Regions from separate parts of the Pseudomonas sp. GW821-FHT10B02 genome, predicted to be linked through region 2. Evidence: predicted binding sites of a transcription regulator. Region 2 holds the regulator's gene; the other holds the start of a gene.
The links. The regulator sigma-54, encoded in region 2, starts transcription at its own class of promoters, with help from an activator protein. The targets are predictions, from matches to a motif close to ANTGGCATNNANNTTGCTNT.
Positions count from the first base shown of each region.

Region 1 (3,952 bases), on a different contig from region 2:
ATGCCGTCCAGTTCCAGGGGCTGGTCTTCCTGGGCATCAGGGTGACGAATGTCGATCACCACTTGCCCGGCCAGCGCCTGGCTGACTTCTTCGATCTGAATATCCTGGCTGAGTTCATCGATCACATGGTCGATGGAGATCAGGCGAGCACGCTCCAGGGCACGCTCAAGCACGGCCATGTCGAACTGCTTCTCTTCATGGTCGACGCGGTGACGCTTGGCGCAGGTGGTCGGGTTCACCGAAATCACGCCGCAGTATTCAGGCATGTGCTTGGCGAACTCGGCAGTGCCGATCTGGTTGGCCTGGTCGATGATGTCCTGCTTGTGGCTGGCCAGCAGCGGGCGCAGCACCAGCTTCTCGGTGGCCGAGTCGATCACCGCCAGGTTCGGCAGGGTCTGGCTCGACACCTGGGAGATCGCTTCGCCGGTGACCAGCGCATCGATCTCGAGACGGTCGGCAATATTGGTCGCCGCGCGCAGCATCATGCGCTTGAGGGTCACGCCCATGTAGCTGTTGTCGACCTTGCCGAGAATCTCGCCGACCACTTCTTCGAACGGCACGCTGACGAACAGCACGCGCTGGCTGCTGCCGTATTTCTTCCACAGGAAGTGGGCGACTTCCATCACCCCCAGCTCGTGGGCGCGGCCGCCGAGGTTGAAGAAGCAGAAGTGGGTCATCAGACCGCGGCGCATCATCTGGTAGGCCGCCACGGTGGAGTCGAAACCGCCGGACATCAGCACCAGGGTCTGCTCCAGCGCGCCCAGCGGGTAGCCGCCGATGCCCTTGTGCTGGTTGTGGATCACGTACAGGCGCTTGTCACGCACCTCGATGCGCACCTCGACCTCGGGGTTGCGCAGGTCGATACCGGCGGCGCCGCACTGCTGACGCAGCTGGCTGCCGACATAACGGTCGACGTCCATCGAGCTGAAGTCGTGGTGACCGCCACGCTTGCAGCGTACGGCGAAGCGCTTGCCGGCCAGCAGGTGGCCGAAGTGGGCCTTGCACTTGGCGACGATATCGTCGAAGTCACCCAGCGGGTACTCGTCGACCTGCAGGAAGTGGGCAATGCCCGGCATGCAGGTCAGACGCTCGGTCATCTCGCGCAGGACTTTCTCGTCCTCGATGCGGGTGACCACCTCGAGGTTGTCCCAGACACCGTCAACCGCGAGCGCAGGATCGAGGTCCTTGAGCACGGTACGGATGTTGCGGCCCAGTTGACGGATGAAGCGTTTGCGAACCGGGCGGCTCTTGATGGTGATCTCTGGGAAGACTTTTACGATTAGTTTCATGAAATACAGCGCGCGAGGTGCCGACTAAAAAAGTGGGGCGCGGATTATAGCGGAAATTGCTCAAGGTTTAACCAATTAATCTACAGAAGGTTTTCCGCGCACCAAAATGAGGCATCACGCTTCATTTACGCCTCTTATGAGTGCAGAAAACCGCCCATATTTCAGGCTGACGCCCCTGAAATGCTTGGCAATCGGGCAAAAATTCCAAACCGGGGCACTGGCATGCAATTTGCTCCCTTGTGATGCAGGTTGCCTTGGCCGACTATTCGCGCCCGGCATCACCCAAATTCCAGGGCTGCACAGGCTAGCTCTACCCCACCCGGAGGACACTATGTCGAAGTCGGTTCAACTCATCAAAGATCATGACGTTAAATGGATTGATCTGCGCTTCACTGACACCAAGGGCGTACAGCACCACGTGACCATGCCGGCCCGTGATGCGCTGGAGGAAGACTTCTTCGAAGTCGGCAAGATGTTCGACGGTTCCTCCATCGCTGGCTGGAAAGGCATCGAAGCCTCGGACATGATCCTGATGCCGGTCGACGAAACCGCCGTGCTGGACCCGTTCACCGAAGAGCCGACCCTGATCCTGACCTGCGACATCGTCGACCCTTCGAGCATGCAGGGTTACGACCGTGACCCGCGCGCGATCGCCAAGCGTGCCGAAGAGTACCTCAAGAGCACCGGCATCGGTGACACCGTGTTCGCCGGTCCAGAGCCTGAGTTCTTCATCTTCGACGAAGTGAAGTTCAAGTCGGACATTTCCGGCTCGATGTTCAAGATCTTCTCCGAGCAAGGCTCGTGGATGTCCGACCAGGACGTTGAAGGCGGCAACAAAGGCCACCGTCCAGGCGTCAAAGGTGGTTACTTCCCGGTTCCGCCGTTCGACCACGACCACGAAATCCGTACTGCCATGTGCAACGCACTGGAAGAAATGGGTCAGACCGTCGAAGTTCACCACCACGAAGTGGCGACTGCCGGCCAGAACGAAATCGGCGTCAAGTTCAACACCCTGGTGAAGAAAGCTGACGAAGTCATGGCCCTGAAATACGTCGTGCACAACGTTGCCGACGCTTACGGCCGCACTGCCACCTTCATGCCGAAGCCACTGTACGGCGACAACGGCTCGGGCATGCACGTGCACATGTCGATCTGGAAAGAAGGCAAGAACACCTTCGCAGGCGAAGGCTATGCCGGCCTGTCCGACACTGCCCTGTACTTCATCGGCGGTATCATCAAGCACGGTAAGGCCCTGAACGGCTTCACCAACCCGTCGACCAACTCCTACAAGCGTCTGGTGCCAGGCTTCGAAGCGCCGGTAATGCTGGCCTACTCGGCTCGCAACCGTTCCGCTTCGATCCGTATCCCTTACGTTTCCAGCCCGAAAGCCCGCCGTATCGAAGCGCGCTTCCCGGACCCGTCGGCCAACCCGTACCTGGCCTTCGCCGCGCTGCTGATGGCCGGCCTCGACGGTATCCAGAACAAGATCCACCCAGGCGATGCCGCCGACAAGAACCTGTACGACCTGCCGCCTGAAGAGGCCAAGGACATCCCGCAGGTTTGCGGCAGCCTGAAGGAAGCCCTGGAAGAGCTGGACAAGGGCCGTGCGTTCCTGACCAAGGGCGGCGTGTTCTCCGACGACTTCATCGATGCCTTCATCGAGCTGAAGAGCGAAGAAGAGATCAAGGTCCGCACCTTCGTACACCCACTGGAATACGAGCTGTACTACAGCTGCTGATTCCGTGACGGTGTAACGCCATCAAAGAGAGGCCTCCTTCGGGAGGCCTTTTCTTTTTCTGACGCATGCATAGGTCACAGCCGACAGGTTTAACGCTCACAACGCGGCACACTGGTCTTTTTCTGTTCAGGACTCCTCATCATGCGCACAGCCCTGTTTACCCTGCTGTTCACGCCCCTGCTCCTCGCCCAAGGCTGCACATCGACACCGCCACCGGTCAGCGCGCTGCAGCCATTGCTCGACAGCGTCGAACAACGCCTGGATATCGCCGAAGCCGTTGCCCTGAACAAATGGGACTCGGGCCAGCCGGTACAAGCCAGCGAGCGCGAACTGCAGGTGATCGCCGACGCCCAGGCTCAAGCCGCGCGCCTGGGCGTCGACAGTCAGCGCGCAGCCGTGTTTTTTACCGATCAGATCGAAGCCAATAAGTTGCTCCAGTACAGCGCGCTGTCACGCTGGCATGCGGCGGGCAGCGCACCACAAACGCCACGCATCGATCTGGCCAAGCAGTTACGCCCACAGCTGGACCGTCTGCAACGCACCCTGCTCAGCCAGCTGGCGACCTTCGACCGCAGCCGCCCGGTGCCTTGCCAACCTGCACTGGCCCAGGCCATCGAGCAGCGCGAGACAAGCCCGCAACGAGCGCTGGCCCTGATCCGTGCCACCGCCCATTTATGCGCCGCGCAGTAAATCCTCCTCTATGCTCTATATTGGTGCACGCAATAGCTTGCACCTAAGCAAATCAGCCCATTTTGGTTCAAGAAAACCGCCAGATCAGGGCTTTGTAGCCATATTTAGCGCAAATACAGGTCTTTATCCGGCAAATACGCTTCTTTTCGGAGCCTTGGTTTGTTTTTTGCATTTTCTTCTCACCAGCAGACAACCAGCGCCCGCGACCCTGGCCCAGCCGGGGTCGTCATGAGCC
Region 1 covers NZ_JBWKNR010000001.1:500,307-504,258, reverse strand. The annotation lists gene thiI (tRNA uracil 4-sulfurtransferase ThiI) at 1-1,289, opposite strand, end outside; gene glnA (type I glutamate--ammonia ligase) at 1,621-3,027, shown strand; gene AC07OF_RS02335 (chorismate mutase) at 3,169-3,717, shown strand.
Region 1: a site for sigma-54 is predicted at 1,506-1,525, ahead of glnA (type I glutamate--ammonia ligase). Genes of this name have one in related genera too.

Region 2 (3,952 bases):
CGCACAAGCCGTTAAAATCGACGGCGCCGGTGGCGTCACTACGGGCAATGGAATGAAAGCGTATTTGAAAGACGGCAGGATGGACCTGCTGTCCAACGTAAGAGGACAGTATGAGGCTCGTTAAAACCCTCCCCTTTTTGCTCAGCCTGAGCGCAGCACTGGGAAGCGCGAGCGCCTGGGCCCTGCCGAACGACCGTGACCAGCCTATCCGCATTCAGGCCGACAACGCGCACCTGGATGACAAGAAAGGGGTCGCCACCTACACCGGCGACGTCATCATCACCCAAGGTTCGATGATGATCAAAGGCAACACCGTGACCATCACCCGCGCCGACTCCGGCGACATCGATGTGGTGACCTCGGTGGGCAACCTGGCCTACTTCGAGCAGCAACAGAGCGCTGCCAAGCCGGACAAGATGCAGGGCTACGCCGTGACCATCCAGTACCAGGCGCAAAAAGACCTGGTGGTGCTGACCGACCGCGCCAAAGTGGTCAACGAAGGCAATACCACCGAAGGCGAGAAGATCGTCTACAACACCAAGTCCCAGGTAGCGACTGCCGGTCGTGGCGGCAATGTGACCTCACCGCGCCAGCGTATCGACATGGTGATCCAGCCTAAAAAGAAGGCCGAGTAAATGGCGACCCTCAAAGCCCAGCACCTGGCCAAGAGCTACAAGAGCCGACAAGTGGTCCGCGACGTCAGCCTGTCGATCGACAGCGGCCAGATCGTCGGCCTGCTCGGCCCTAACGGCGCCGGCAAAACCACCTGCTTCTACATGATCGTCGGCCTGGTCCAGGCCGATCAGGGCCGTGTCCTGATCGACGATCTGGATGTCAGCCACCAGCCGATGCACGGCCGTGCCCGTGCCGGTATTGGTTACCTGCCCCAGGAAGCCTCGATCTTTCGCAAGCTTTCGGTTGCCGACAACATCATGGCGATCCTCGAGACCCGCAAGGACCTCGACACCGCCGGACGTCGCAAGGAACTGGAAAGCCTGCTGCAGGAATTTCACATCAGCCACATTCGCGACAACCTCGGCATGAGCCTGTCCGGCGGCGAGCGTCGCCGCGTGGAGATCGCTCGTGCCCTGGCCACCGCACCGAAATTCATCCTGCTCGACGAACCCTTTGCCGGTGTCGACCCGATTTCGGTCGGCGACATCAAGCAGATCATCCATCACCTCAAGGCCAAGGGCATCGGTGTACTGATCACCGACCACAACGTCCGTGAGACCCTGGATATCTGCGAAACCGCTTACATCGTCAACGATGGCCAACTGATTGCCGAAGGCGATGCAGAGACCATCCTGGCCAACGACCTGGTCAAAGAGGTGTACTTGGGCCACGAGTTCCGCTTGTAAGTTCGAGGCGACAAAGCGCTTGCCAGGGGCAACTGTACCGGTGAAATCCGGCTTAATTGTTACAGCACCCTAGGCAAACGCTCCAATTTCAGGCATATAATTTGCTTAAAGTTGGCGCTTCGGTGCCCTTGTAGTGGATGGCGCATGTGCGCCGGCGAAAAAGGTGTTAAGCCCCTGCCATGAAACCATCGCTCGTCCTAAGAATGGGCCAGCAACTGACGATGACACCGCAGTTGCAACAGGCCATCCGTCTGCTCCAGCTTTCTACCCTGGACCTCCAGCAGGAAATCCAGGAAGCGCTGGAATCGAACCCGATGCTCGAACGCCAGGAAGAAGGCGACGACTTCGACAACAGCGACCCGATGGCGGACAACGCCGAAAGCAAGCCGGTCGCCGAAGTCCAGGACACCAGTTTCCAGGAAACCACGCCCACCGTGGACAGCCTGGAAGACGGCGAATGGAACGAGCGCATCCCCAACGAGCTACCGGTCGATACGGCCTGGGAAGACATCTACCAGACCAGCGCCAGCAGCCTGCCCAGCAACGACGATGACGAGTGGGACTTCACCACCCGCACCTCGGCTGGCGAAAGCCTGCAAAGCCACCTGCTCTGGCAGTTGAACCTGGCGCCGATGTCCGACACCGACCGGCTGATCGCGGTCACCCTGATCGACTGCATCAACAACCAGGGCTACCTCGACGAAACCCTCGAAGAAGTCTGCGAGTCCTTCGACCCGGAGCTGGATATCGAGCTCGACGAAGTCGAAGCCGTGCTGCACCGCATCCAGCAATTCGAACCGGCCGGCATCGGCGCGCGCAACCTCAGCGAGTGCTTGCTGCTGCAGCTGCGTCAACTGCCCGCCAGCACCCCCTGGATGGCCGAAGCCCAGCGCCTGGTCCGCGATTACATCGACCTGCTCGGCAGCCGTGACTACAGCCAGCTGATGCGGCGGATGAAGCTCAAAGAAGACGAACTGCGCCAGGTCATCGAACTGGTCCAGAGCCTCAACCCGCGCCCTGGCTCGCAGATCGAGTCCAGCGAAGCCGAATACGTGGTCCCTGACGTGATCGTGCGCAAGGACAACGAACGCTGGCTGGTCGAGCTCAACCAGGAAGCCGTGCCGCGTCTGCGGGTCAACCCGCAATACGCCGGATTCGTCCGCCGTGCCGACACCAGCGCCGACAACACCTTCATGCGCAACCAGTTGCAGGAAGCCCGCTGGTTCATCAAGAGCCTGCAGAGCCGTAACGAAACCCTGATGAAGGTCGCCACCCAGATCGTCGAGCACCAACGTGGTTTCCTCGATCACGGCGACGAAGCAATGAAGCCGCTGGTATTGCACGACATCGCCGAAGCGGTGGGCATGCACGAGTCGACCATTTCCCGGGTCACCACCCAGAAATACATGCATACACCGCGTGGAATTTACGAGCTGAAGTACTTTTTCTCCAGCCACGTCAGCACCTCCGAAGGCGGTGAATGCTCGTCCACAGCGATTCGCGCGATCATCAAAAAACTGGTTGCAGCGGAAAATCAGAAAAAGCCATTGAGTGACAGCAAGATCGCTGGTTTACTGGAGGCACAAGGTATCCAGGTAGCCCGTCGCACCGTCGCCAAGTACCGCGAGTCCCTCGGCATTGCACCGTCGAGTGAGCGTAAGCGACTGATGTAGCCCCTGAGATAGCCATAGCAGTTCAGTGGCAGGCGCAATACCTGCCTCTTATGCACGGGCAACAAAGGAGAAGCTGTATGCAAGTCAATATCAGTGGACAGCATGTAGAAGTCACCCAGCCGCTGCGCGAGTACGTCGAACAGAAACTGAAACGGCTGGAAGGGCACTTCGACAAGATTACCAATGTGACGGTAATCATGAAGGTCGAGAAGCTGCAGCAGAAAATTGAAGCGACGCTGTTTATTCCCGGCGGCGAAGTGGTTGCAAATGCCGAACACACAGACATGTATGCAGCGATCGATGCCTTGACCGACAAGCTCGACCGCCAACTGAAAAAACACAAGGAAAAACAGCAAAGCCTGCTGCAAGGTGCAGCGGCCCGCTGATCCCCCTCATCCATGATCCGACTTGAAACCATCCTGACCCCCGGCCGTTCCCTGGTGAACGCGCCGGGAGGCAGTAAAAAGCGTGCACTCCAGGAAATCGCCACCCTGATCGACCGGGAAGTTCCGGACCTGGAGATGCAAGACGTTTTTGAAGCCCTGTTTGCCCGGGAGAAACTCGGGTCGACCGGTTTTGGTAATGGCATTGCCATTCCACACTGCCGCCTGAAAGGCTGCTCATCCCCCATCAGCGCCCTGATACACCTGGATGCACCGATTGACTATGACGCCATTGATGGCGCCCCGGTCGATTTGCTGTTTGTCCTGCTGGTTCCCGAAGCGGCCACTGATGCGCACCTTGAGCTGTTGCGCCAAATTGCCAGCATGCTCGACCGTAAGGAAGTGCGTGACAGGTTGCGTGCCGCCGGTAGCAGTGAAGCCTTGTACCAGGTCGTACTGGACGTACAGAACGAGTCCTGAACATGCGCCTGATTATCGTCAGTGGCCGATCCGGCTCCGGCAAGAGCACCGCCCT
Region 2 covers NZ_JBWKNR010000002.1:147,517-151,468, reverse strand. The annotation lists gene lptC (LPS export ABC transporter periplasmic protein LptC) at 1-124, shown strand, start outside; gene lptA (lipopolysaccharide transport periplasmic protein LptA) at 111-635, shown strand; gene lptB (LPS export ABC transporter ATP-binding protein) at 636-1,361, shown strand; gene AC07OF_RS03660 (RNA polymerase factor sigma-54) at 1,541-3,034, shown strand; gene hpf (ribosome hibernation-promoting factor, HPF/YfiA family) at 3,112-3,420, shown strand; gene ptsN (PTS IIA-like nitrogen regulatory protein PtsN) at 3,433-3,897, shown strand; gene rapZ (RNase adapter RapZ) at 3,900-3,952, shown strand, end outside.